DNA from 2 places in the Stanieria cyanosphaera PCC 7437 genome. Region 2 is predicted to be linked to the other one. Evidence: riboswitches for the same ligand, from Rfam matches in the RefSeq annotation. Region 2 holds a riboswitch; the other holds the start of a gene.
The links. Region 2 has a riboswitch for cyclic di-AMP ahead of STA7437_RS10075 (exopolysaccharide biosynthesis protein). Riboswitches for the same ligand answer to the same signal wherever they lie in the genome.

Region 1 (9,956 bases), 1.8 Mb from region 2:
TGGCTGTATGCCTTCAGAATATTACACCGCCTATCGTCATCAAACACCAACATCAATAGTCGAGCAAGGACAGCAGTTTGTTTCTTCTCTGCGTCAAATTACTCAACAAAGTTTCCAAGAACTTGGTTATCCTATCATTTCAGGAGAAGTAACGACAGTAAAAAATAAAGAAATCCTCTTAAAAACGGGAGAGAAAATAAGTTTCGACCGTTTAGTTTTAGCTACAGGCAATCAAATAAAGGAATTTCCTTGGCTAGAAAATACTTGTTCCCTACAAGATTTTTGGACAATTACCGATGGCAAATTAGTTATTGTTTCTGAAGGCAATCTCGCCTCTTTATCCTATGCCGATATTGCGTGCGATCGCGTACGCGCCTGCGGAGCAGATCGCAGTATTGACACTACAGTTATATTTACATCTAATCCCCCACTTACTCATTTACCATCCTGGCAGTATTTTCGACGAGAATTAGAAAAAAGAGGTATTAAAATTATCGTTCCTGCCAAAATTCAAGAATGTAAACCCAATAATTTAACAATTAAAGTTCGAGGTAAATTAGAAACTATTTCTTTCGATCATCTACTATATGACGGCGTACCAGAGTTGAATTTACCCGAAATAGATGGCAAGACTAAAACAATTTTAGACCTCGATCTTCAACAAGCTAATGTAATTGGTCGTCCGGATATCTATGTATTAGGTGATGCTTCCGGTTTTCTTTCCGCGACAGAAGCAGAATTACAGGGTAAAAAATTAGCTCGTGCTTGGTCTAGTGGTGAAACAATTAAAATAACTGATTTTGAACGTTTACCTCTTAGATTGCACGCTCGTAAATCTTTAGCTATAGTCGGTTCTCCCTGGACACTTCTATCTCCCCAATGGCGATCGCTTGATTTTAAGGGATTAGGTTGGTCAGCAGTTTATAATGAAACTGGCAAACTCTGGTATTTATACAACTCCTCAGAACAAAAAGTCGAGGCAATTCATATCTGTCATCGAGATGCTTCAGAGTTAATTGCTTTAGCTTCAGTATTAATTGAACTCCCCGTAACTGATTCTCGCTGGTTGAGTTGTTCTGTTCATCCGAGTGCTGCGGAAATTTTTAAGTTATTGATTGAAGATATAGAAGCTATTACTGATAAAAACCAGCAAAATGGTTCTTTATTAGGAACTCAATCTCCTAATACAGATAATAGCAGCGATATTCTCCGCTTACCCCCACTATCTCAGTGGAATCAAAATTCTCTTTATCAAACAGCATTTTCTGCCGAAGAGCGATCGCTTGGTATTTTAGACCGCAATCCTCAGTTATACTTTGCCATTCTCTTAGGAATTAAACATCTGTTAAAACATGATCAAAAGTCAGAAACTATTCTATTAAGATGTTCTTCGGAAGGTCATTATTTTGTGTCGGGAATAGATTTTAATTATGAAGTTAATGAAACTTCTGCTGCTGTTACCGTTAGTATTCAAGAGAAGCAAGTAACGTTATTTTCTTCAGTTTAGTCTGGTTAATTTCTATAACTAGTATTTTACTAGTATTTATATCTTGAAGATGCCTAATAATTGATTAATTAACTTGATTATTACGATACCAAGTGTCTAAAGCCATTTGATGGATTATTCGCCATGGTTGATGATGTTTTCTAGCTAAATTAGCACAGTCTTCGTATTCTGGTTGAATATTAATAATTTGTTTTGCTTGTTCTTGTTTTTGACTAGCAATTTTTATTCTAACTGCACCATATTGAGTTGTAATTGTTTGAATTTCTCTGTCTAAAACACTTCTTTGTTGACTAAAGCGACGAATGCCTAAAGTAGTAGTTTCTCTAAAGATAATTTCTTCACAAATAACTGCTTGCTCTGGATGACAAATAACAGTTAATAAAATACCCGAACGAGATTTTTTCATGCCTATGGCTTGAGTAAAAACATCCAAAGCACCTACTGCTAATAATTGTTCTAAAGTATAAGCGATCGCTTGAGGATTAAGATCATCAATTTGTGTTTCTAAAACTGTAATTTCTTCTTGGGTGATCGTTTGATTGGTAATGGTGTTTTCTTGTTCATCAATAGTTCCTAACCATAACCGCAAAATATTTGGCAGAGGTAAATCTAAAGAACCAGCACCCAAACCAATCTTTTCAATTGTCATTGCTGGCGGATCACCAAAACGAGTCGCTAAAGTCGTCGCGATCGCTGCTCCTGTAGGCGTAACTAACTCTTTTTTGATACCATTATTATAAACTGGTACTTTTCTTAATTCCCATAACTTTAAAACCGCAGGCACAGGAACGGGTAATAACCCATGCTCCGCTTTAACCATACCACCGCCTGTAGGCATAGCCGAACAGTATAAACGCTCAATTCCCAACCAATCTAAACCTAAACAAGTTCCCACAATATCTACAATGGCATCGGTTGCACCCACCTCATGAAAATGTACTTTTTCTGGAGCAATGCCGTGTACTGCCCCTTCTGCGATCGCTAATTGGTGAAAAATTTGCAAACTCCAATCAGTTACTCGTGGTGGTAAACCAGCAGTGGTAATAATTTGTGTAATTTCTGGTAAATGTCTAGCATGATGATGATTATGTTTAGTTGCTAATTGTAAATCAATATGAACTTTTGTTGCTAATTGTCCTTGACGATGAACTTGTTCACTCCTTAATTGATATTCCTGAGAAATACTAAGACTGTTCAATCGATCTATTAAATACTCCCAAGGAAGACCTAAATCTATCAATGCTCCCAAACACATATCACCAGCGATTCCGGTGGGACATTCTAAATAAACACACTTTACCATTACTACTATTCAAAGGATTTTAATTATCAAAGCTGATAAACATATTTTCTCATTATTAGGAATTGAACATGGCTACTATTTACGAACTAAATCCCTATAATCCTCAACCTCGTTCGATTGAAGCAATTGCCACTGCTTTAAAAAAAGGTGCAGTAATGTTATATCCTACCGATACTGTTTATGCGATCGGTTGCGATCTTAATGCTAAATCTGCGGTAGAACGAGTCAGAAAAATTAAACAAATGTCCAATGATAAACCCCTGACTTTTATCTCTTCTTCGTTATCAAATATTTCTCAATATGCTTGGGTAAGCGATCGCGCCTATAGAATTATGAAACATTTAATTCCAGGTGCGTATACTTTTTTACTTCCTGCCACCAAATTAGTACCGAAATTAGTAATGAGTCCAAAACGAAAAACTACGGGTATTCGCGTACCAGATCATCAAGTGTGTCAAGACTTATTAAAAGCTTTAGACAATCCCATTATTTCTACTTCGGCTCATCTACCGAACCAAGAAGGAGAATTTCCAACAATTGGCGTAGAAAAAGCTAGATTATTTGATGTTTTAGATAAATCTGTCGATCTTATCCTTGATAATGGTGTAGAACCAGGATTTCAATTATCAACAATTTTAGATTTGACTACTGAAGAACCAATGATCATTCGCAAGGGTTTAGGTTGGGAAGAAGCAGAAAATTGGTTATCTGTTTTGAGTTAAATCTATTGAAACTAAATTAATGTCAAGAAGATTTTGTCTTTGAGGTTATAGCACTACGGGAAAATATTAGGAAATTATGTTGTTCTCTGTTGCCGTCTTAGTCGATTACACTTTCAGAGGAAACCTCTGTGTGTCTTAACCTAAAAGCAAGCGTACTGCTATAGATGATAGAACTGTCTGCAAAGCAATAAATTTGTTGGTGTTATTCCTTTATACATGGATGACCCTCCGACAAATTTTTAGATTTTTCAACGATAATTGTTTGACGGTCATAAATTTTGGTAAATATAACAGTAAAGCCTCATTAGTTAAATAACTTACATTCTTAAAAGTTAAGTAAATATACAAAATATTACAAAAAGTTCAATTAAAAACTTCATAGCTGTGATTTATGTTCATCTGTATATGTGCAAATTACTTAAGTAGTCATATGCAGAATAAACTTGGTTAAAATAATTTTTTCTAACATCCTTTTTCAGGATATTTACTGTGAAACAAGAATTGAAGGCATGGAATTATGGCAGAACTGAAAGTTTATACCAAAGTATTTAGAATTTTGGCTAAAAATATTCGAGATTTAGAACAAGACATTCAAACTTTACGACAAGAGCAATCCAAAATAACAGCAGTTAGTCAACCAAGTTTCACTGTAGAAATGAAGTTAGAAATTGCAGAGCTTTTGAGCAAGCCAGTTTAGCTGTTATTGTTGACAGCAATTAAATGTTTGAGAAGTATTTGATTAATCCTAATTGATGAAATTAGTTAAATTAAGTAGTCGGGCAAAATTAATTAGTTAGTACAGATAAGGCAGTAGTCCTTCGCTTCGCTCAGGAGGAGAAAGAGGGCAGGAGGAAATTTAAAATGTATAAATAATTATGCTTAAATACTTAACTGTTTTTACGTAAACAATTTTGATTTCAAATTAACTATTTATAACCGTTTTCGCTTCTATGAGATACACCTTAAGATACGGGTTGATGGTTGATTTTTCATGATTAATAGTTGATTGAGATTTACCTTATCAATATCAAAAACGCTATATTGTTTTTGTGTTTAATTCACTACCCTGAAGCCCTGAAAAACCGCAGTTTATCTTTTCACTCTCTTCGTTTTGTTTGTTGAGGAATAACTTTAGACTTAAGGCAAAATAAGCTTCATAATTTTTTAGATGAAGTACGATTGCTCAATGGTCATTCTAAATTCAATAAATAATTTCGCAAAATACCTCTGTTTGTATAGAATAGACGGACTTGATATTAATTAATGTCCAAGATTGATTGTTTGCTCAAAGTAAAGTAACCTCCAAACAATGATAAATTGTCCAGATATAATGGGTAAACTTGATGAAAAACAATTTTTAGCGGTCAATTATGTTTGCCCTAGTACTAGTTTTTGCTTTTACTTTAGTAGTAATATTTATATTAATTAAACTTATAGATATTATTTTAAATAATACTTACCAACTCAAATATAATAATTTAAAATTAGCTGTAACTACAATTACCTTTGTTTTAACTTTTATTTTTTCTCTGATAATTGTTGTACTTGGAGTAAATTTGATTTTTTTTGGGTTAAATTTGGTCGGTTTAAAGCAAAATATTGCTCAAGCTGATATTAATGTTGATTTATTTGACTGTCCTTCTTTATTAGAAACAATTTATCACAACGAAAATCAAGTTTATCAATTTGAAAAGCATCGCTATATTGAAGAAGTAGCTCCACTTTTTACTATTAAAATAGAATACGAACAAGGAGCTAAAAGGTTACGAGAACAAGCAGGAAAATATCAGAATTTAAAAATTAGTAGCAAATCAATTAATGTAGTCCAAGAAATTTCGCAAAAGTTACTTGAAAAAGCCCATTTATTTGAAGAGCGTGTCAAAATTAAAGCTGATTCGTCTGGTACTAAGCAAATCTTAAAATTATTAGAAAAGATGGATCAAGTTACTGAAGAAAGGCTTAGACTGATCGATCGCGTTAAACAAAAATGCACTAATATTTAATTTCAATGCATCTAATTGATTGGCTCATCGTTGTATTGTATTTGTTAGTTACGATGGGAATAGGTTTGTACTTATCTCGTCGTGCTGCCACTAGTTTAGTTGATTTTTTCGTTTCTGGACGTTCTTTATCTTGGTGGTTAGCAGGAACAAGTATGGCTGCAACTACCTTTTCGATTGATACTCCTCTCTATGTCTGTGGTATTGTTGCTAGTCGCGGTATTGCTGGTAATTGGGAATGGTGGAGTTTTGGCATCTCTCATGTTGTTTTAATTTACATCTTTTCCCGACTTTGGCGACGTTCAGAAATAGTTACCGATGCCGAATTAACTGAGATACGCTATGGCGGAACAACCGCAGCAGTTTTAAGGGCAACTAAAGCTTTTTTGTTTGCAGTTCCGATTAATTGTATTGGAATTGGTTATGCCATGTTAGCTATGGTTAAAGTAGTTGATGCATTGCAGTTATGGCAAAGTTTAGGCTTTAATCCTGGAGAAAACCTTAAAATTTGGAGTGTAGTCGGAGTTAGCATCTTTGTGCTGATTTATTCTGGGTTTTCTGGGTTATGGGGAGTAGTTACAACTGATTTTTTTCAATTTTTCTTAGCTTTAATTGGTGCGGTAGTAGTAGCTATCTACGCAGTTAATCATGTGGGTGGTATTGCCGAATTAATACCACAAGTTCAACAAGCAACTGCAATCGATGTATTATCATTCTTTCCAGTGCAATTAGGGTGGCAAGGATTTAGTTGGAATGATGCAGCAGGAATTACTGCTAGTACGTTTGCTGCTTATTTATTAGTTCAATGGTGGTCATTTCGTCGTAGTGACGGTGGCGGAGAATTTATACAGCGTTTAATAGCTGCTAAAGATGAAGCTGAAGCAGAAAAAGCTTCTTGGTTTTTTAATATTTTGAACTATATTATCCGTACTTGGCCTTGGATTATTGTTGCTTTAGTAGCAATTGTTATTTATCCTGATTTAGAAGATCCCGAATTAAGCTATCCCAAATTAATGCTAGATTTTTTGCCCCCTGTAATGTTGGGATTAGTGGTAGCTTCTTTAATTGCTGCTTTTATGAGTACGGTTTCTACTTCGATTAATTGGGGTGCATCTTACTTGACTAACGATCTATATCTGCGTTTTTTGCATCCTAATGCAACTCAAGCTGAATTAGTATTGGCAGGAAGAATAGCTTCAGTATTGGTAACTGTTTTAGGAGCGATCGCAGCTTTTTATGCTACTGATATTACCACAGTTTTTCGTTTAGTGATAGCGATCGGAACTGGTCCAGGTTTAGTTCTAATTTTGCGTTGGTTTTGGTGGCGAATTAATGCAGCAGCCGAATTAGCAGCAATGATTGGTGGATTTAGTATTGGACTATTTACTAGTGTTTTTCCTGGTTTTAATCAAATTTTTGCTGATTTTGGTGGGCGTTTAATGTTTATTTCCTTGGTAACAGCGATTATTTGGTTGACTGTTATGTGGCTTACTCCTCCAGAAACTGATGCCGTCCTTGATAATTTTTATCGTCGAGTTCGTCCAGGAGGAATTGGTTGGCAACGTCAAAGAGAACGGACTGGTTTACCATCGGCCCAAGATTTAGGTAGAGATCTCCTCAAAGTTGTAGCAGCTAGTTTATTATTATTTGGTTTAATGTTAGGAATTGGTGGCTTTTTATTATTACAACCACTGACAGGATGGATAGCTTTGATTGGTGCTGTCTTTGGAGGATTTTGGTTGCGTCAACTCAATAAAAAAAGAATATTAATTATGTCACGACCAGGTTTAGAAGATTAGTGATTTAATCAAGTTATTAATCTCTTCAAAAGCAGTCTTGCTAAACAAAAGGCACATATGCGACTACGAAGTAGCAGCAGGTGCGGTCAGCTTCGCTGGCGCAGAAGCGATCGCTCTTGGTTACAAAAGTTATTTATTAATTGTAAATAATTGTGCTATAGTTGCTAAGAAGTTACAGTAAGTCAGCCTAATTCTTAAGCTATTAATTTTAATTAATTACTTAAGCTTATAAGAAACGGGGGAACCATAATCTGGGGCTAATTTTCATTGTTAATCTGTGAAAAAGAACAACTCTCAGTTCTAGTCCGTCAGCTAACTCCGTAGGCATTGAGAGTGGACTGAAGAGTCAACATTTCTGCAATGTCTTGTACTCATCAGTTTTGCTCATTGGTACTGCTGTGTTTTGTACCTAACCGCTTAATTGTGAGACATTGCCAATGGAATTAAGTATAAATTCTTCCACAAACAATTATCTTGACCAATTAAGTTTAAAACAGCCTTATATTTTGATTTGGCTCAACCTTATGCTTAATAGCATTGTTTTATATTAGTTTTTCATTATTGCTCCTAATTATTTTTTTTAACTAAATTAGCTCAAGTAAAAGTTCAGTAAATACAAAAAATACTAGAGATAAATAGTTAATTAATACTCATCAATATCTGTATCAATAGTAGAAATTATCTACGTCAACTTTCTGCTTAATTACATTAATTTCTAGAAAATATGATTTCATCTACTATGCCGGCTTTAGTTACCGCCTTGACCTTTGTGGCTGTCATTACAGCAATTATGACAGAAAAGATTCATCTGACCATTGCAGCATTTTTAGGTGCCTTAGTCTTAATTTTTGCTCACATCATGACTTTGACAGAAGCAGTAGAATACATCAGTCGAAGTTACTCTACCCTAGCTTTATTTTTTGGAGTTATGGTATTAGTCAGGGCATTTGAACCAACTAAAGTTTTTGATTATTTAGGTACTCAAATGGTTATCCTTGCTAAAGGACAAGGAAAGAGACTTCTACTTGCAATCGTGGCAATAACTACTCCCATTTGTGCAGTTTTACCAAATGCTACGACTGTAATGTTACTTGCTCCTTTAGTTCCGCCAATTGCCGAGGAAATTGGGGTTGATTTTGTACCTTTATTAGTTTTGATGGTACTAGTAGCAAATAGTGCAGGATTACTCACTTTAGTAGGAGATCCCGCTACTTTTTTAGTAGGAGATGCAGTTAATCTTAGTTTTACTGATTATTTATCACGTTTAAGTTTAGGTGGAGTACTAGCAGTAGGCACTATTGTAGTACTAGTTCCATTTTTGTTTAGAGATATCTGGAATAAAAAACTAGACACCTTAGCAAATTTACCCCACCCAAAAATTAATCATCCTCGTGTCTTAATGTTGGGTGGATTAATTATTAGCTTTGTTCTATTATTTTTTGTCATTGGTGAATTATTACCTGTTCCAATTCCTCCCCCTGCTACAGCATTAATGGGTGCTGCTTTAGCTTTATGGTTAGCGCAATCTACCAAAATTGATACTGTTAATAACATTCTTCAAGATGTAGATTGGAGTACTCTTCTATTCTTTATGTTTGTCTTCGTTTTAATTGGAGGACTAGAAAAAACAGGGGTAATCAATAGTTTATCAGGATTTTTGGGAGTAATAATTGGTCAAAATATTTTCTTGGGTTCTTTGTTACTAATTGCTTTTGTTGGTTTGTTATCAAGTGTCGTTCCCAACATTCCTTTAGTAGTAGCAATGATTCCTTTACTCAAACAGTATTTAGTTAATGTTGGTTTTGTTGGTTCAGAAATATTATCTCCCGATTTTGCAGGTCAAATACCCGTTGAAGTTTTACCTTTATTTTATGCGATGATGTTTGGTGCAACTTTAGGAGGTAATGGTACTTTGGTAGGTGCTTCTTCTAATATTGTTGCAGCAGGAATTGCTGAACTACACGGTAGACGAATTTCTTTTAAAAAGTTTCTTCGTTATGGTTTACCTGTGATGGGCGCTCAATTACTAGTATCTGCCGTTTACATGACTGTCTTTTTTCTACTGTAACTAAAGGAATACTCCAGATTTAAAATTTAAAACTGAGATGAATATATAGTGCTATATTTATTGTCTATCTGTAATTGTTTCAGAAGTAGCGGGTTTCATTCTCGTTTCAATTTCCTCTAAAGTCTGAATCACTAGACGTTTCGCCTGAAGTCGCCAACCCCATTTCTGAAGGTTAAAAGCAATGGGGAATGCTATTGCAGGTGCTAAAAAATCTATAGGTTGTTGAAAAGATATTCCTAATAATAATCCTAATCCCGCAATACCCCAAAAGGGTAAGGCAACTGTTTGACGTTGATTTTCAACTAATTTGGCTAAAAAATTAGTCGGCATTTGGGCTAGTAATTCTGTTTTAATCTGTTTTTGTTCTGCTACAGGCACAGATAAATTAATTTTTTGACGCAGTTTTTCGATTTTGCGAGCATCACTACTATATTGAGTCAGTTCATCCTCTGCCATGAGGACTAGTCTTTCTAATTGGGACATCGTTATTTATTTAGGGTATCTAGCTTAGTTTATCTGAAACTAGAGGCATAGTTTAATTTTTTGATTAAATTTTT
Region 2 (9,956 bases):
CATTCCGCATAGAATATTGATTAATTAGTATCTGATTACCCATTCTACGTAGCTTTTGATTGGGTTTGAGCAAGTAGCCGATTTCTTCGTCGGGAATATACAAAGGAGGATTGCCTAATCCCCATAACAATCGCAAACCACTTTCGACAAGAATGACAATTCCCGTCACACTAGCAAGGATAATCAAAAAGAGCTTCATCAAGACCTACAACAATCCTAATTAATATTGACAAATTGACATCCCGATCAGGACTCCACCCTATAATATAAAGGTCAGTTAAGATAACGTCATTACGAATATCTCATGTTTTGGAAATAAAGTTCCAAAGAGATGTTCTCTAATTAAACTCCGAGCAAACTAGTCTATTGTTTTGTAGCTTACAAGCGATCAGGAGCAATACATTATGTCAGATCTAAATCGTGGAATTATGAAATTTGATGGAGCAGACAAACCAGTTGTTGTCGCCGTCTCCGCAGCTTTAATTTTTGGGAGCATTCTGGTATTGATTGTGTGGGCAATTAATTCTGCTTACGCGATTAACTAAAAAATTTTTCATTTTTAGGAAAAAAATAGAAAAAGGTATGCTACTATAAACAACTGTGACACAAAAAGGGTCGATGCCCGAGTGGTTAATGGGGGCGGACTGTAAATCCGCTGGCTACGCCTACGCTGGTTCAAATCCAGCTCGGCCCACCAAAATTAATTTAAACAAGTTAATAAAATTGCCCTCGTAACTCAGGGGTAGAGTACCTCCTTGGTAAGGAGGAAGCCACGGGTTCAAATCCCGTCGAGGGCTTCTTGTTGTAAAAATACTTAATAACTTAATAAGTAATAATATAGACGTCTAATTATTCACGGCTCTTAAAAGGAGGGGCTGTCGCCTGTGGTTTCCCAGGCGTAGAGCAACGCCCCGTTGCCGAGTCGCCCGTTGCGCTAGGGTAAACCGCGTAGGCTTGCGGGCTGCCCGTGTTTTGTATCAAATAATTATTTATTTCAATAATGCCTCTCCACGTCGATATAATTCCCTGGCATAATCTGTCCAAGTTCCTTGTCCCCAATAACGGAAACAACTAGTTTCGACTAGCATGACATACAACAAAGCTTCCAAATATTCGGAACTTTGAGTAATAGAAGCATTTTGGGCAACTAAAGCATCATATTTTTGATGAAACATGGCACTGAGTTGATTCATTGGTTCGAGAACATTTTCGTAACCTCTTACCCAACTAAGATCGTTTGTCCAAGATGCCCCATCCATGTGAAATTGATGATCAGTTTCGTTTAAGTCCTGAATTGTTTTGGTTACTGCTTCTGGAGTTGCTTGATTAGGAGCTACTCTTTGCCAAATTTTATGTTGTCCGACAGCTTGACAGGTAGGATAATCTTCTTCTTTGACTCCTGCTGCTTCTAACAATTCAATGTATTCTGTCCCATTAAAACCAACCACATCACTATTACTATCTTTAATTTGATACCAAACAGGTTGAAAATCACGGGCATATTCATTCATCATTACACCGCCATTTTCGCCGTCAGCAATTTGAGTAACACAAGCAGGAACAGTGTGATTACCGAGTTGCTGTTTACCTCTGCCTTTAGCTTCGTGGTAAGGTTGCATTTGAGCGACTAATTTAGTGTCTGAACCTTGGGTTTTAATTAAAGCAGTAATACTAATAGTTTCCCCGTGAGAATTACGCGCAATTAAACAATTAGGAACATACTTATCATCGTGCCATAGTCCCGAACCATCTAACCTTTCTACCGAATGTTCTTGTACCATTAACCAACGATAACCACATTCTTTAAGAGCTTTGATGTATTCAAACAGAGTATCAGGATGATTAGGAAGATGCATTTCTGGAAGAGAAAAACCTTTTACCCGTTTGAGGGCATCAAAACCAAACACGGCAGCAAAATAATGTTGCCAAGCTTGAATCTGAAGTTTGATGTCAGGAATAGGAGTCGAGGGAACTACGGCATGACTCCACATAGTTCCTAAAAATTCTACATAGGGTTGATAATTTGGATCGCAGGCAATTTTTTTAAGGTTGTCAAGAACATCATTACGTCCCATTTGATGTAAACCCCAAAGAAGATTACCAGAATAGTCCAGCATAATCCGAGGATTGCAACCATGATTAACTAATTCAGGAATCCAATCTCCCATGCGACTATAACACCAAGCAAAGACACCAGCATTATGATTATCACCTTCTCCTTGATGTTCAAACATATATTGGAGATTACTAATTAATTCTCCATTTGCCCCTGCGGGAATAGTGGGTTGGTGCATATGAAGAGCGCAGGCAAACCCAGCTTTAATTTGATCCAAGTTTAAATTTGTTTGGGGTAAAAAAATAGGTTCGTTGTGATTTACTATCTGTTCAATTTCTGCTTCCCAACCACAGATATTAGGTAATCCTGATCTTGTTACTTCTAAAACTTTGACAGACTGTGCTGCTGCAATCATGATATTTTCCTTTATACTTACTGTTTGATGGATAACTTTTCCTCACACCAACAGCGAAACTGATCCAGTCCGATGATAAATAACAATACTGCTGAAAATAACTTAAGATTTAATTAAAATTAGCTATTTTCATAACGATGAAGTACAGTCAAGACTTTGGCATTTGTTGATGGTTAATTATTCATCATCGATCGCTCATAACTGATAAATGATAACTGATAACTGCATTATGTCTTCTCCTCCGATTCAATGGTATCCCGGTCATATTGCTAAAGCGGAAAAACAACTCCAAGAACAACTCAAACGAGTTGATGTTGTCTTAGAAGTTTTGGATGCAAGGATTCCTGTTGCTTCCCATCATCCCCAAGTAGCTGATTGGATTGGTGAGAAACCAAGAATATTAGTCTTAAATCGGGTTGATATGATTCCCAACGAAACTAAACAAGAATGGATCACCTGGTTTAAAGAGCGAAGAGAAAAACCCTATTGGACTAACGCTAAAGCGGGAAAAGGAATTAAAGCAGTTAAATATGCTGCTCAAGATGCAGGGGCTGCTATGAATCAACGCCGACGCGATCGCGGTATGCGTCCTCGTGCTGTACGGGCGGTAGTAATTGGTTTTCCTAATGTGGGTAAATCTGCTTTGATTAATCGTCTGGTGGGGCGTAAGGCAGTTGCTAGTGCGCGTAAAGCAGGAGTAACTCGTCAGTTGCAATGGGTGAGAATTTCCGATGAAATTGAGTTATTAGATGCACCTGGAGTGATTCCTTGGCGATTGGAAAATCAACAAGATGCGATTAAGTTAGCTATTTGTGAGGATATTGGTGAAGCTGCCTATGATAATCAACGAGTAGCTGCGGTTTTTGTGGATTTGTTGGTAGAGTTGGGTTTTGCTGAAGTATTACAATCTCGTTATCATCTCGATCCTTTGACTATTACAGGAGAAAGTTTTATTCAAGATTTGGCAGACAAAGTTTATCAAGGAGATAAAGAAAGAGTAGCTCGCCTTTTACTGCATGATTTTCGCACAGGGGCAATGGGGCAAATACCCCTGGAATTACCAAATGAATTTTAGTATGGTTGAGTTTTGAAAGAATTTATTGCATACGCATCTTTAATAGCTAAATTAATCATGCCATCTCCTTGATTAACCAAAGGGTTTTGATTATAACCAATCACAATGCCACTGACGCTAGCTCGAATTATCGATTTATCTTCACCAAAGGCATCAGTAATAAAACCCAATGGTTGTTTTTTTTCTACCTGTTGACCTAAACTTACTTCACGGTGAAAAATTCCCCCACGAAAAGCTCTAATCCATTTACTTTGTCGAATTTCGACTGAAGTAATTGGCGGTGGAAGTTGGGGAAATTGAGCCATCCCCAAATATTGCATCACTCTTAAAACTCCTGTAACTCCTACTTCAATAGCGTAAGGTTCAAAACGTAATGCTTCTCCACCCTCATAAAGTAAAACAGGAATACCTTGATTAGTAGCAGCTTGACGCAGTGAACCATCTCTGGTGATAGCGTGCATCATAATTGGTGCATTAAAAGCTTGAGCGCAACAATAGGTTTCTGAATCTTCTAAATTAGCCCGAATCTGAGGTAAATTCATGCGATGAATAGCTGCGGTATGGAGATCGATTCCATGAGTACTATGCTTAACAATTTCCCTCATAAATAAATTAGCCAACCGAGAAGCTAAAGAACCAGTCTCCGAACCAGGAAAAGAACGATTTAAATCTCTTCTGTCAGGAAGATAACGAGATTGTTCAATAAAACCAAACAAATTAACGATAGGAACAGCAATCAAAGTCCCAGCTAATTTTTCTGGTTGAACTTGTTCGATTACCTGACGAATAATTTCAACTCCATTAAGTTCATCCCCATGAATAGCTGCACTCAACCATAACTTTGGCCCTGCTTGTTTACCATTAATTACCGTAACTGGCAAAGATAACATGGTTTGAGTAGGCAAACGACTGACTGGGATATCTAGTCGACGTAATTGTCCTGGTTCAATAATTTCTTTGGCAATTTCAATTAGATTGACTTCCAATTGTTTTCCTAATTAACTGGTCGTTTTTACAATAAAAACACGGCTTTTGTTAAAACCGCGCAAGAAAGTAATTTATGATTTTACCTTAATATTGAATGCGATCGCGTACCCGTTTGCGAAGTTGCTCGGGATTATTGGTAGGGGAAGCATTTTTGGCAATAAAATCGATAATTTTGCCTGCGACATCCACTTCTGAAGCTGTTTCAATTCCTTCTAATCCCGGAGAAGAATTTACTTCCATTACTACCGGCCCATGATTAGAACGAAGTAGATCTACTCCTGCGACACTTAAACCCATTGCCTTAGCTGCTCTGATTGCTGTACTTTTTTCTTCAGGAGTCAATTTTACTTTTTCTGCTTGACCTCCTCGATGTAAATTAGAACGAAATTCACCTTCTGCGCTTTGCCGTTTCATAGCTGCAATGACTTTACCACCAACGACAAAACAACGTAAATCCGCACCTTTAGCTTCTTTTATATACTCTTGAACTAAAATATTGGCATCTAACCCGCGAAAAGCCTCAATTACTGATTTAGCAGCTTGATAAGTTTCAGCTAAAACTACACCAATTCCTTGAGTACCTTCTAACAACTTAATTACTAAAGGTGCGCCTCCTACAGTTTCAATCAAACCATCAATATCTTGGGTAGCATGAGCAAAGCCTGTTACTGGTAAACCAATTCCTTCCCGAGCCAGAATTTGCAGACAACGCAGTTTATCGCGAGAACGAGAAATCGCCTGAGATTCATTCATGCTAAAAACTCCCATAATCTCAAACTGTCGTACTACTGCCGTACCATAAAAGGTTTTTGACGCACCAATCCGAGGAATAATCGCATCAAAATCTTCCAAAGGTTTGCCATTATACACAACCGATGGTCGATGGGAGGCAATATTCATGTAACAACGCAGATAATTAATCACCCGCATATCATGTCCTTGTTGATCTCCTGCTTCTTTCAGCCGTTTAGTAGAGTAGAGAGAAGGATCTTGTGACAAAATAGCTATTTTCATTTTTTAAATTATTTTTTCTACTCTTACTATTTTTCTGGATGATGATAACTTTGAAGAAAAGATTTTCCTGGATCGACTAAAAAGTGATGACGAATAGCTTGTCGACCTAATAACATCCGAAAACCCATCACATCTCGATTAGTTAAGGTTAATTCAATTTGCCATTGTTGGTCACCTAATTGTACTGTAGTCACAACTACTGGTCGAAGTTGGGCGTGTCCACCAGAATTCCTAATTTGTCGATATTCTAATAATTCTGCTTCTGTTGTCACCGTCTGTTTACTATTTCGCTGATAAGGATGGACTTGAAAACGCAACATTTGTTTCCCATCGCGTCGAAATTCTTCTACGTGAAAAGTATGTAATGCAGAAGAGCGCGCACCTGTATCGATTTTAGCTTTGATTCGGTTGATACCTAGTTCTGGTAGAGCGATCGTTTCGCGCCAACCAATAATTGCTAGCTGTTTAAATTTAGATTCAGGAGAATATGTTTTGTTCTGTTTCACCTGCAATTAATTTTTGGTTGTTAGTTTTCTAGATTGAGCAAGAGTGGCTCTGGTCGAAAGTAATCCGTCACGGTTTGGTTTTTCCTATCTCTCTATCTCCCTAATTCCCTACTATTCTACGATTTTCCCAAGATAGAAACAGCCCAGGCTTTGAAGGGGCAAAGTAAATTAGCCCCACCCCCGGTCGGCTTGTACGCCCCGTCAAAAAAAACTTATTTTCTGCGGTTCTGATTAAATTGAATCATCTGTCGCTATTATAGGAAGAAAGAGAGAATTAGTTTAACTCCTATCAGGGTCACGCGGTGTACCGAGTGACTAAATCCAAGCAAGGTTAAGCTTGCAAAGACAGAATGACCCATACTTTGATTGTTTTTGAGCAACAATATCTGCTCAAACTATTAGTAAGCTAGAAAAATTAAGCTTTTTCTTCTTTCTCGCTTAAGAAAAATCGGCAGATTGGCTGACACCTCTTGAGTAAATTAACGGAAGATTTTCAATAACCTTATTGGATATTCTGTCAAGAAGAAAGAGGTATTAGCCTAAGAACCAATACCTCCAAGTCCCACGAACTGTGAACTGTCAGTCAATTAGTTTTGACTGCTCAACTGACTTAGTCTCACGATATCTAATTTATCCTGAAAAGGCACAAAATTCATGTTAATCATGAGATAATTAAAATATCTTGAACAAAAAAAGTTGGGATTTGATTGTAATTTATTAATATTAAAGACTTAAAAATCATTTAGCTTGGTTCTACTAGTTGTAGTGATTAAAGGTTTAATCAAGCAATTTTTACTAATTGAAAAGAGCGTTTGGCTTGGTAATCGCTGCTTTATTTTAGGCTTGCTCGCCCTTGGCAATTAAAGCTTCTGGATGGCTAGTTCCTATTAAAATTAAACTAGAGTTAATAGTTTATTTTATTTTTATTTAAACAATAATTCCCCAAAAGCTAAAGATATTCTTAAAAAATAGTTAGTTTATAATTACTCAAGAAAACTCAAAATATTTTTTGGTTCTCATGGAGTGTAAAAAAACACTATTGAACCAAAGATTTAAGTTTGTTGAAAATTTTATTAATTAAAAATAAATATTTCCCTACATCAGTTCGATTGATTGCTAACTTCTAGTTTAATCTTCGAGTCTCGGCGAAGTTGAAATCGTGTCTACTAAAATATGAAAGCCAGTAAAACCTTAGATGCTATTGTTATTGCTCCTGAAAAAGGTGAAAAACCGACTAATTTACTTGTCATGCTTCACGGTTGGGGTGCTAATTTGCAAGATTTAGCTCCCTTAGCTCAAATGTTAAATTTACCAGGGTTTGAATATATTTTTCCTAATGCACCTTTTGCTCATCCTCAAGTACCGGGGGGAAGAGCTTGGTATGCTTTAGAAACCAGTGAATATGATGGTTTATTAGAAAGTCGAGCAATTTTATTTGAGTGGTTACAATCCTTAGAATCTAGTACTGGAATTCCCCCAGAAAAAACGGTTTTAGCTGGTTTTTCTCAAGGAGGAGCTATGACTTTAGATTTAGGACTATCTTTTCCTTTTGCTGCTTTGTGTAGTTTAAGTGGTTATTTACATTATCATCCCCACCAACAAGATGTTTTTTTACCTCCAACTCTGATCGTACATGGTAAACAGGACCCCGTTGTTCCTCTACAAGCTGCACAAACAGCTAGAGATGAATTAGCAGCAATTGGATTAGCGATTGAATATCATGAGTTAGAAATGGGGCATGAAATTTTACCATTAGAATTAGATTTAATTAAACAATTTATTACTGCTCAAATTAAAAATTAGTTTTCGTAAAGAATCGTTTCAAAACACAATTGTCCCACTTCAACTAAAGCATCACTAGCAGTTTGATCGGTTTGTGAGGCTGCTGTTAATTGTTTAAATTCTTCTAGAGTATATTTCTGTTGAAACTTTTTGAGTGTACAGTCACATAAAGTTTTTGCTTCTGGTTCAAGTAATCCTTCTTGCATAGAAGTTTTAACGCAATTTTGTAAATATTCACTGATGTATTCTGGTGGATAAGTATTAGTTTGGAGTTGGGATTGATTGTCTTGAGCTACTGCTAGTAAACTATTAATATTAGCTAAAGAAAAAAAACCTAAAAAACTGACTATTAAACTTACCTTGCCTTTCATTGTTTACATCTCTAGATTAACCTTAAATAGATTAGCATTAAGTTACAAATTTGTGAGTTAATTAAGTTCTTAACTTATAATCATAATTAAAAAATTTCGAGCAGATTTTTTTTACTGCCTGCTTAAAATTTAAAGTATAAATTCCTAGTTTGGGTTGAACAAGTTCCTATGCTATTGCCAAACAAAATCATGTTATAATCTCTATTTAAATTTATTTAAGTAAGTCAGCTTAATTTCCTAACTTCAAGGAAAACGGAGGAACCGATTTAGGGGCATATCTCTATAGTTTAGTTAGAGAAGAACATCTCTCAGTTCTAGCCCGTCAGCTAACTTCGTCGGCATTGAGAGGAGACTGAAGGGAAAGCATTTTTTAAGTAATGTCTCAACCTATTTCAGTGCATCCTAATTATTTGACTTGACTCTAAGTTAAATTTCATTTTTTGTACCGATTTTGAGGCATTGCTGATGAAATTACAGGAAATTTAGTTATTAAACTTAAACAATCTCTGAGCAAAATTTATGTTTTGTGGCATTTTGTTGTATGTAAATCTAGAAAAACTGTGAGGTTTTTTATTTTTGGCAAACTGTCGATTGTTTAAATAAGACTTTGTATCATTAAATCATTTCAAAATATAAGAATTCTCACTTTTAAGGCGTTTTGGTCAAGAGTATTTTTATAACTATAGATTGAATGCGGTTCAATCAAGTTGTTTGAATATTTAATACCTAGCTAAAATTGCCTTATAAAAAAAACAACAATGAATCTCAGATTTTCTCAAGATATTGAATCTCTTCTTCAAAGATTGTCTGATCAGCCTCTAACTCTTAGGCAAATTTTGGCAGAAACTTCAGAACGAGGATTTAGTCTAAGTTTAGGTTTGCTGGCGTTGCCTTTTCTTTTTCCTATGCCTCCAGGATTATCTACTATTTTGGGGTTGGGTTGCTTAATTTTGGCAGTCCAAATGGCAATGGGAAGAAAATCACCCTGGCTACCTAAAAAAATAGCTCGATTTGAATTTCCTCGTAAATTCAGTCTAAAACTACTGCACAATGCCAAACGAGTAAATAAATTTTTAGGAAAAGTTGTTCGTCATCGCTGGTTGTCAATTGCAGAAAGTTCTTCTGTCTGGCGAATTAATGGCTTTTGTATTGCCTGGCTAACAATTTTGCTCATGTTGCCAATTCCTTTTACTAACCCTATTCCTGCAAGTGCAATTTTACTTTTAGCAGTGGCTACTTTAGAAGCCGATGGTTTGTTGATTTTCTTTGGCTATGGATTAACCGTATTGAATACTTTATTTTTTGGTTTTATTGGTTATGCCCTTTGGCAAGCACCTCACTTGTTACCCAATTTATTTAGATAAACAACTAATTACCAACTATGAATGTTCCTAAAACTTCCTTCGTTGCTTCTGGTTCAATTCCTGAGATTAGTAAAGATTGGCATACTTTGAACGTTGAAGAATCCTTAGCAATTCTTACCAGTGATTTTAATCAAGGATTAACAGCGAAGCAAATTGAGCAAAGAAAGCAAGCTTTTGGTACAAATGAACTAAAAGAATCTGGCGGTCGCAGTGCTTTAGTAATTTTATGGGAACAGTTTACCAACATCATGTTAGTGATGCTGATTGCCGTGGCAATAGTATCAGCAGTTTTAGATTTTCGTCAAGGCACATTTCCTAAAGACGCAGTAGCAATTTTTGCAATTGTGATTGTCAACGGAATTTTAGGTTATTTACAGGAAAGTCGG

Region 1: linked by a shared signal. The riboswitch ahead of STA7437_RS01995 (ArsB/NhaD family transporter) and the one ahead of STA7437_RS10075 (exopolysaccharide biosynthesis protein) in region 2 are both predicted to bind cyclic di-AMP.

What each region holds. Positions count from the first base shown of each region.
Region 1 covers NC_019748.1:468,396-478,351, reverse strand. Annotated here, with positions in the region: gene STA7437_RS02025 (FAD-dependent oxidoreductase) at 1-1,507, shown strand, start outside; gene larC (nickel pincer cofactor biosynthesis protein LarC) at 1,572-2,810, opposite strand; gene STA7437_RS02015 (L-threonylcarbamoyladenylate synthase) at 2,879-3,532, shown strand; gene STA7437_RS02010 (hypothetical protein) at 4,050-4,229, shown strand; gene STA7437_RS02005 (hypothetical protein) at 4,903-5,535, shown strand; gene STA7437_RS02000 (sodium:solute symporter family protein) at 5,541-7,331, shown strand; gene STA7437_RS26415 (hypothetical protein) at 7,369-7,512, shown strand; cyclic di-AMP (ydaO/yuaA leader) riboswitch at 7,539-7,672, shown strand; gene STA7437_RS01995 (ArsB/NhaD family transporter) at 8,056-9,399, shown strand; gene STA7437_RS01990 (hypothetical protein) at 9,457-9,882, opposite strand.
Region 2 covers NC_019748.1:2,300,193-2,310,148, forward strand. Annotated here, with positions in the region: gene STA7437_RS10020 (SGNH/GDSL hydrolase family protein) at 1-199, opposite strand, end outside; gene STA7437_RS26565 (hypothetical protein) at 405-545, shown strand; tRNA gene STA7437_RS10030 (tRNA-Tyr) at 613-697, shown strand; tRNA gene STA7437_RS10035 (tRNA-Thr) at 726-797, shown strand; gene STA7437_RS10040 (hypothetical protein) at 990-2,471, opposite strand; gene ylqF (ribosome biogenesis GTPase YlqF) at 2,701-3,546, shown strand; gene STA7437_RS10050 (succinylglutamate desuccinylase/aspartoacylase family protein) at 3,543-4,532, opposite strand; gene rimK (30S ribosomal protein S6--L-glutamate ligase) at 4,618-5,547, opposite strand; gene STA7437_RS10060 (ATP-dependent zinc protease family protein) at 5,574-6,053, opposite strand; gene STA7437_RS10065 (alpha/beta hydrolase) at 7,227-7,856, shown strand; gene STA7437_RS10070 (hypothetical protein) at 7,853-8,206, opposite strand; cyclic di-AMP (ydaO/yuaA leader) riboswitch at 8,423-8,562, shown strand; gene STA7437_RS10075 (exopolysaccharide biosynthesis protein) at 8,965-9,570, shown strand; gene STA7437_RS10080 (cation-translocating P-type ATPase) at 9,588-9,956, shown strand, end outside.